Linked DNA regions of Prosthecobacter dejongeii. The protein of the gene in region 2 interacts with the protein of the main gene of each other region in a pairwise test. Links are inferred from orthologs where the notes say so. Each region holds a gene or a part of one and is shown on either strand. Other genes may lie near its edges. The genes, in order: glmS and HNQ64_RS22760.

Region 1 (3,209 bases), on a different replicon or contig from region 2:
CCCTAGTGAGAGCTTTGGGCAAGCAAGATGGAAAAACTGGTTGCGAAAAAAGTAAAAGCATCCAATATGACCGCCCCTCGTCCCGTTCGCCTGTCATGGGAACGGGTTTGAGAGATCCCATTCGCCCCGCACATTATGAGCAACATCATCGACAAAATTGACTCTGAACAACTCAAGAAAGACGTCGCGTCTTTCCACGTGGGTGACAGTGTGAAAATCCACACCCGAGTCATCGAAGGTGACAAGGAGCGTATTCAGATCTTCGCGGGCATCATCATCTCCCACAAAGGCGCAGGCCTGAATGAAGCATTCACCGTCCGCAAGATTTCTTACGGTGAAGGCGTGGAGCGTGTGTTCCCAGTTCACAGCCCTAAAGTGGCGAAGATCGAAGTCGTGAAGTCTGGCAAAGTCCGCCGTGCACGTCTTCATTATCTGCGTGGCCGTAAGGGCAAGCAGGCCATGACCGTCAAGGAGCAGGCTTACAACAGCGAAGCTTAATCCGCTTCTGGCCTTTTTAGGTCATTCTATTTTTCACAAACACCTCAGCAGACTCTGCTGGGGTGTTTTTGTTTTATGCCTGGAAAGGTAAACAAGCGTGCCGTCTTGGCTACTAGGTGGACGGGGCGGGGACACAAAAAAGACGGCCTCGGTGAAGAGGCCGTCTGATGGAATGCTGGCTTGGACTACTCCACGGTCACGCTCTTGGCAAGGTTGCGCGGTTTGTCCACATCGCAGCCGCGGGCGACGGCGGTGTAATAGGAGAGTAACTGCAGCGGGATCACCGTGAGGAGGGGGCTGAGGTAGGAGGGGCAATCGGGGACGTAGATCACATCCTCGGTGAGGCGTTCCAGCTCGGTGCGACCTTCGGTGGTGACACAGACGACGGGGCCTTTGCGTGCCAGCACTTCTTCGATGTTGCTGACGTTCTTATCGAACACGGCATCATCCGGTGCGATGAAGATGGAGGGCATGTCCGGCTTCACCAGGGCGATGACGCCGTGCTTTAGCTCGGCACTGGGGTGACCGCTGGCATAGATGTAGCTGATTTCCTTCATCTTCAGCGCGCCTTCGAGAGCCACGGGATAGTTGGCCTGGCGGCCCATGAAGAGCATGCCTTCGGCGTTTGCGTGTTTCTCGGCGATGGCCTTGATGCGATCCGTCTGCTTGAGGATGCTGGCGATTTTGTCCGGGATGGCTTCCATCTCGTCAATCATCTCCATGCCATCGGCGGTAGAGAGGTGATGGATGCGGCCAAAGAGCATGCCAAGGAGGTTCATGATCATCACCTGGGAGGTGAAGGTCTTCGTCGCTGCCACGCCGATTTCCGGGCCCGCATGGATGTAGCAGCCGCCGTCGCTTTCACGAGCGATGGTGCTGCCCACACTGTTGACGATGCCCAGGCATTTGATGCCTTTGCGCCGCGCTTCACGCATGGCGGCCAGGGTATCAATGGTCTCACCGCTCTGGCTAAGGACGAACTGCAGGGTATTCTTGTCTGCTGGGACGTTGCGATAGCGGAATTCGCTGGCGATCTCCACCTCCGTAGGCACACGGGCCAGGGTCTCGATGACGTATTCACCCACCATGGCTGCGTGGAAGGCCGTGCCACAGCCGCTGAGGATGATGCGGTCTATGCCGCGCAGCTCCTGCGGGGTCATGTTTAGCCCGCCCAGGATGGCCATGCCGTCATCGCGGGAAAGGCGGCCGCGCATGGCATTGCGAAGGGAGTTTGGCTGCTCGAAGATTTCCTTGAGCATGTAATGCGGGAAGTCGCCTTTTTCGGCGTCATCGGCTGTGAATTCCACACGGCTGACTTTCACCTGAGCAATGCCACCATCCATGGAGGTGACGTCATAGCGGTCACTGCTGAGGCTGACGATGTCGTGGTCATTCAGATAAACCACGTCGCGCGTGTGGGCGACGATGGCGGAAACGTCGCTGGCGAGGTAGTGTTCCCCATCGCCCAAGCCGACGACCAGCGGGCTGCCTAGACGAGCGCCGACGATAACTCCGGGAACCTCGGCATGCATGGCTGCGATGCCGTAGGTGCCCTTCACCTTGGCCAAGGCCTGTTTCAGAGCTGTGCGTAGGCGGGTAGGGCCATCGGTTTCATCGCTGGCATCGAAGTAACGTCCCACCATGTGAGCTAGGACTTCGGTATCGGTCTGCGACTCAAAAGTATCACCTTGCGCGAGCAATTGATCGCGGAGTGTCTGGTAGTTCTCAATGACGCCATTGTGGACGAGCACCAGCTTGCCGCCTTGGTCGCGATGGGGGTGGGCATTTTCATCCGTAGGGGCACCGTGAGTGGCCCAGCGGGTGTGGGAGATGCCCGTGCAGCCTTCCGGGGCGATCTCCGCCACGGCCTGCCGCAGGTTATCAATACGGCCCGCCCGTTTGATGATTTCGACTGTGTCACCGCCATTCAGGAGAGCCAGGCCCGCTGAGTCATAGCCGCGATATTCCAGCCTGCGCAGCCCATCCAAAAGGATCGGGCTGGCCTGCCGCTTGCCGATGTAGCCAACAATTCCGCACATAGTGTTCGTTTTACCCGCCGTGCAGCGGGGCCTTCATTCTAGCTGCTAGAATGCCAGCCCGCCAGTGAAAGGGCTAAACTTTACGGGGATTCGTTCAGGAAACTGGAAAATTTTGTTTACTATAAACGATAATTTTAGCAGTTTGGCTGACACAATTCTTCTCAAAAAGAGGTAAACACTCATGGAAAGAAATTTTCGCATGAAATCACCATCTACACTTCTTGCTCGGGCTGCCTTGGTCACAAGTAGCCTTTTTTTAGGCTTGGCCGCATCTCTCCAGGCAGCTCCACCTGCGAATGACAACTTCGCCAATGCGACTGTGTTGGCTTTGGATACCGCGGTTATCGTCAACAATGCCGAAGCCACCCAGGAGACCGATGAGCCCAATCACTCGCGGTTTGGGCGCACAACACTCCGTTCCATCTGGTACCAAACCACACCGACGTTCAGCGGCTACGTGGAGTTGGATACGGCCGGCAGCACTACGGACACGGTTATCGCAGTGTATAAAGGGACGGCTGTCAATAAGCTGACCTTGCTCGATAAAGCCGATGACAACTCTGGTGGCGGCTCACTTGCCAAAATTCGCATTCCGGTGGTCAAGGGCGTGAAGTATGCCATTGCTCTCGATGGCTTCAGCGGAACGGGCAATCTGCAGATCATTATGCGGCC
Region 2 (3,318 bases):
AATTCCACACGCTGCATGGTTTTTACCACGCCATCTTTCATGAGGCACAGCGGGAGGTGGTCTTCAATCGTGTGCGAGCTTTTGCCGAGCGGCTTTTTGTCAAACCTCCGGTTAAACTGGCCCCGCTGCTAGATGCGGATATCCGGGGGCACACACGCAGCGAGCGGGATGAGCTGGCGGCCTCGCGGGATTGCCTTTCCTCACGTTTGACTCGCTTTGTATTCGGTACCTTAGGCCGATTGAGTCATGGCATTGACCTGGGCTGGAAGGCGGGTTTTGATTCTGGGCGCACTCTGGATTACGTCTATCAAAACAAACCTTCCGGGCGGCTGATCCTCGGCTGGTTCATGGATAAATCGTATTTAGAAAGCCCAGGCTGGACGGGCATCCGCTGGCGGGGGCAAATGCTGCAAAAGGTGCTAGCGGAGGTGCTCGCCCAGGCTGGGTCCAGGCCGCATCTGGTGGACATCGCCTGTGGTGGCGGGCGCTACATTTTGCAAACGTTGCATGATCACCCAGAACTGCCCGTCACTGCTGTCTTACGGGATTATCAGCAGCCGAATTTGGATACGGCGAAAGCCACGGCTGAAAATCTCGATCTAACAGATCGTGTGACCTTCGTCCAGGCAGATGCCTTTGCTCGCAGTTCGTTAGCCGCACTCAATCCCGCGCCAGATGTAGCCGTAGTCTCAGGTCTGTATGAGCTTTTTAATGCGAATGCTCCGGTGCTGGAGTCTCTGCGTGGTCTGGCCGATGCCATGCCCCCTGGCACCCGTTTGGTGTACACGAATCAGCCGTGGCATCCGCAGTTGAAATTCATTGCCCATGTTTTGACCAATCGTGAGGGGCAGCCGTGGATCATGCGGCGGCGGACGCAGGAAGAAATGGACGACCTGGTTACGGCTGCCGGATTCATCAAAGAACGCCAGGAGACGGATCCTGCTGGTATCTTTACCATCAGTGTGGCACGAAAGTTGTAGCCCGTTTTACAATCTCGGGTACCGCCTTTCTTCCATGCAAGACCGTTCCATGCTGATCCAGGGATCTTCCGCCAGGCCTACCTTCCTCCAGGCGGCCTGGGTCAGTGCGTGGACCAGTGCGGTGTTTTTGGTGATCTACAATGCGAGCAACTGGATCACCGGGCTGCGGCCGGATGTGCAAACGGCGGCCTTTGGCTGGGAGCGTCTGTTCCCCGTGGTGGAGTGGATGATCGTCCCGTATTGGTCGCTCGATGCCTTTTTTGTCGTGGCGCCTTTTTTGTGCTCAGATCGCCAAGAACTGCGTGTGCTGCGTCGGCGGTTGGTGCTTTCCAATGTGATCGCGGGTGTCTGCTTTCTCATCATCCCTTTGGAACTCGCCTGGGCACGACCCAAGATCACGGAAGGGATGTTCGAGCCCTGGTTCCGTGCCATCCAGGCGATGGATGCCCCGCACAATCTTTTCCCAAGTTTGCACATCGTCCTGCGTACGATCATGGCGGTGCATTACGCGCGGCATTCCAGGGGGCTATTGCGCATTGTTCTACACATTTGGTTCAGCCTCATTGGCGTTTCCACCTTGCTGACATGGCAGCATCATCTGGTGGATGTGTTGGGTGGGTTCGTCCTCGCGGCGGTCATCTTCCACATCGTTCCTGACCAGGAGGAAAAGGCGACCGCAAATCGGCGCATCGGGTTTTATTACCTGACGGCCTCGGTGGTTCTCCTGTTTGCCTGTCGTTTGACTCTGCCGTGGACTCTCCTCTTGGCCTGGCCTGCTGCGGCTTTGGGCACCGTTGCAGCGGCTTCTTTGGGCATCGGTGCGGCGGTATTGAAAAAAACACGCGGTCGCCTTCCTGCCACCACCCGCTGGCTGCTGGCCCCCTGGCTTCTCGGGCAAGAGCTTTCCTGGTGGCACTACCGCCGCCAGTCGGCGAAGTGGAATCAACTCACTCCCCGCGTCTGGATGGGTCCGCTGCCAGATGATGCCACCGCGATTGAGCTCCTCGAAGCCGGCGTCACGGATGTGCTGGACCTCACGGCCGAGTTCGATGCGCCTGAGGCCTTTCGCCTCATGCCGGGTTATAAAAACATGCCGGTGGCAGATCTCACCGCGCCCACTCAGGATCAGCTCAAAGCCATGGCCGAATACATCGAGCGCGTGCGTAAGGACGGCATCGTCTTTGTCCATTGCAAGGCTGGCTACTCCCGCACCGCCGCTGCTGTGGGCGCGTGGCTGCTGCAAAGCGGCGGCACCACCGAAGCCGCCATCCGCCAGATGAAGGACGCCAGGCCTGGCATGATCGTCCGCCCAGAGGTCGTGCGTGCCCTCCGCGAAATGGAGTTATCCCTCACCGCCCCAGGGCGTAAACCTGTTTTGAGTTGAAGACGGCGCCGGGCCGGGAGATGGGCAACCATGATGGATGACCCCCTCAACTTTACCCGTATCTTCCCGCTTTTGCTGGCTGGGGGATTCGCCGCTTTTCCCAGACAGTTCGGGCCGTGGGCGTTCGGCACCGCTTTTGCGAGGATGGGCCTTGGTTTTGCCAAGCTGATGTTTCTGGCCCTGAATCTTGAAAGCCTTTACACCCTCTGTGTCAATGCCGCGCCCGAGGCCGCCAGCAGCTGGTCTGCATTCATTGGCATGGTAGCCTTCACGGGATGCCTCTACATGATGTTCACCGGCACTGCCGATGTTTGGGTGGGATTGATGCGGTTACTCAGAGTCGAAATGCCCGAGATCATTCGCCATCCCTTTGGCGCGAGGGGTTTCGTGGATTTCTGGAATCGTTGGGGAGTGTTGCCAGTCAATCACGTCCCCACGGCTTCATCGGCTCTCCTTCGTTGTGGCCTCTTGGTACTTTGTCTTCTTATTGCTCAGGGGTTTAGTTATGGCTTGTTGCTTTGGCTCCTGCTCCAGGCCTGCCTCATTGGGTTAGACTCTTGGTTAGGCCGCACTTCTGGCTGGATGGGGAAAATTCCACGCTGGATCAAAAGCATACTCACCATTGCTGCATTTACTTTGAGCACTCCGTTGCTTTACGGGGGCGGGTGGGAGGTGGCCATGCAGGAATGGAGTCGCCTTTTCAGTGCCTCGCCAGAGACGGTGTATTCGGTGTTTCTCGATGCCCGGCTCACTGCCCCGCAGGTTTGCTGGCTGCTGTGGATCAGTGTCCTTGCTGCCCTCGTCCTGCCCGGCTTTCCCTGGTGGATGGCGCGTGGCCCACGTCTCCGCCTCGCGGCCAAAGGTGCGGGTTTTCTTTGCTTTGGGGCCGTTATTTTGTTCGTCATAACATTCATCGAATCGGCTCCTTCCCCCCTCATCCGAGCCGGAGAATGG

What was found.
Region 1: the proteins of HNQ64_RS22760 (region 2) and glmS interact in binary tests that used the Escherichia coli proteins (3 or more experiments, as listed by UniProt). The link is inferred for Prosthecobacter dejongeii from one-to-one orthologs.

Annotation. Positions count from the first base shown.
Region 1 is NZ_JACHIF010000012.1:179,770-182,978, reverse strand. What follows is about bases 111-2,999. They hold glmS (glutamine--fructose-6-phosphate transaminase (isomerizing)), read right to left. Parts: upstream 2,538-2,999; coding sequence 684-2,537; downstream 111-683. Other genes in these bases: HNQ64_RS22265 (hypothetical protein), read left to right, coding at 2,737-2,999; rplS (50S ribosomal protein L19), read left to right, coding at 136-498. Outside these bases: more of HNQ64_RS22265, read left to right, coding at 3,000-3,209. UniProt on the Escherichia coli protein: Catalyzes the first step in hexosamine metabolism, converting fructose-6P into glucosamine-6P using glutamine as a nitrogen source.
Region 2 is NZ_JACHIF010000013.1:98,147-101,464, reverse strand. Bases 192-3,189 are described here. They hold HNQ64_RS22760 (phosphatase PAP2/dual specificity phosphatase family protein), read left to right. Parts: upstream 192-1,014; coding sequence 1,015-2,364; downstream 2,365-3,189. Other genes in these bases: HNQ64_RS22755 (alginate O-acetyltransferase AlgX-related protein), read left to right, coding at 2,395-3,189; HNQ64_RS22765 (bifunctional alpha/beta hydrolase/class I SAM-dependent methyltransferase), read left to right, coding at 192-980. In the rest of the region: more of HNQ64_RS22765, read left to right, coding at 1-191; more of HNQ64_RS22755, read left to right, coding at 3,190-3,318.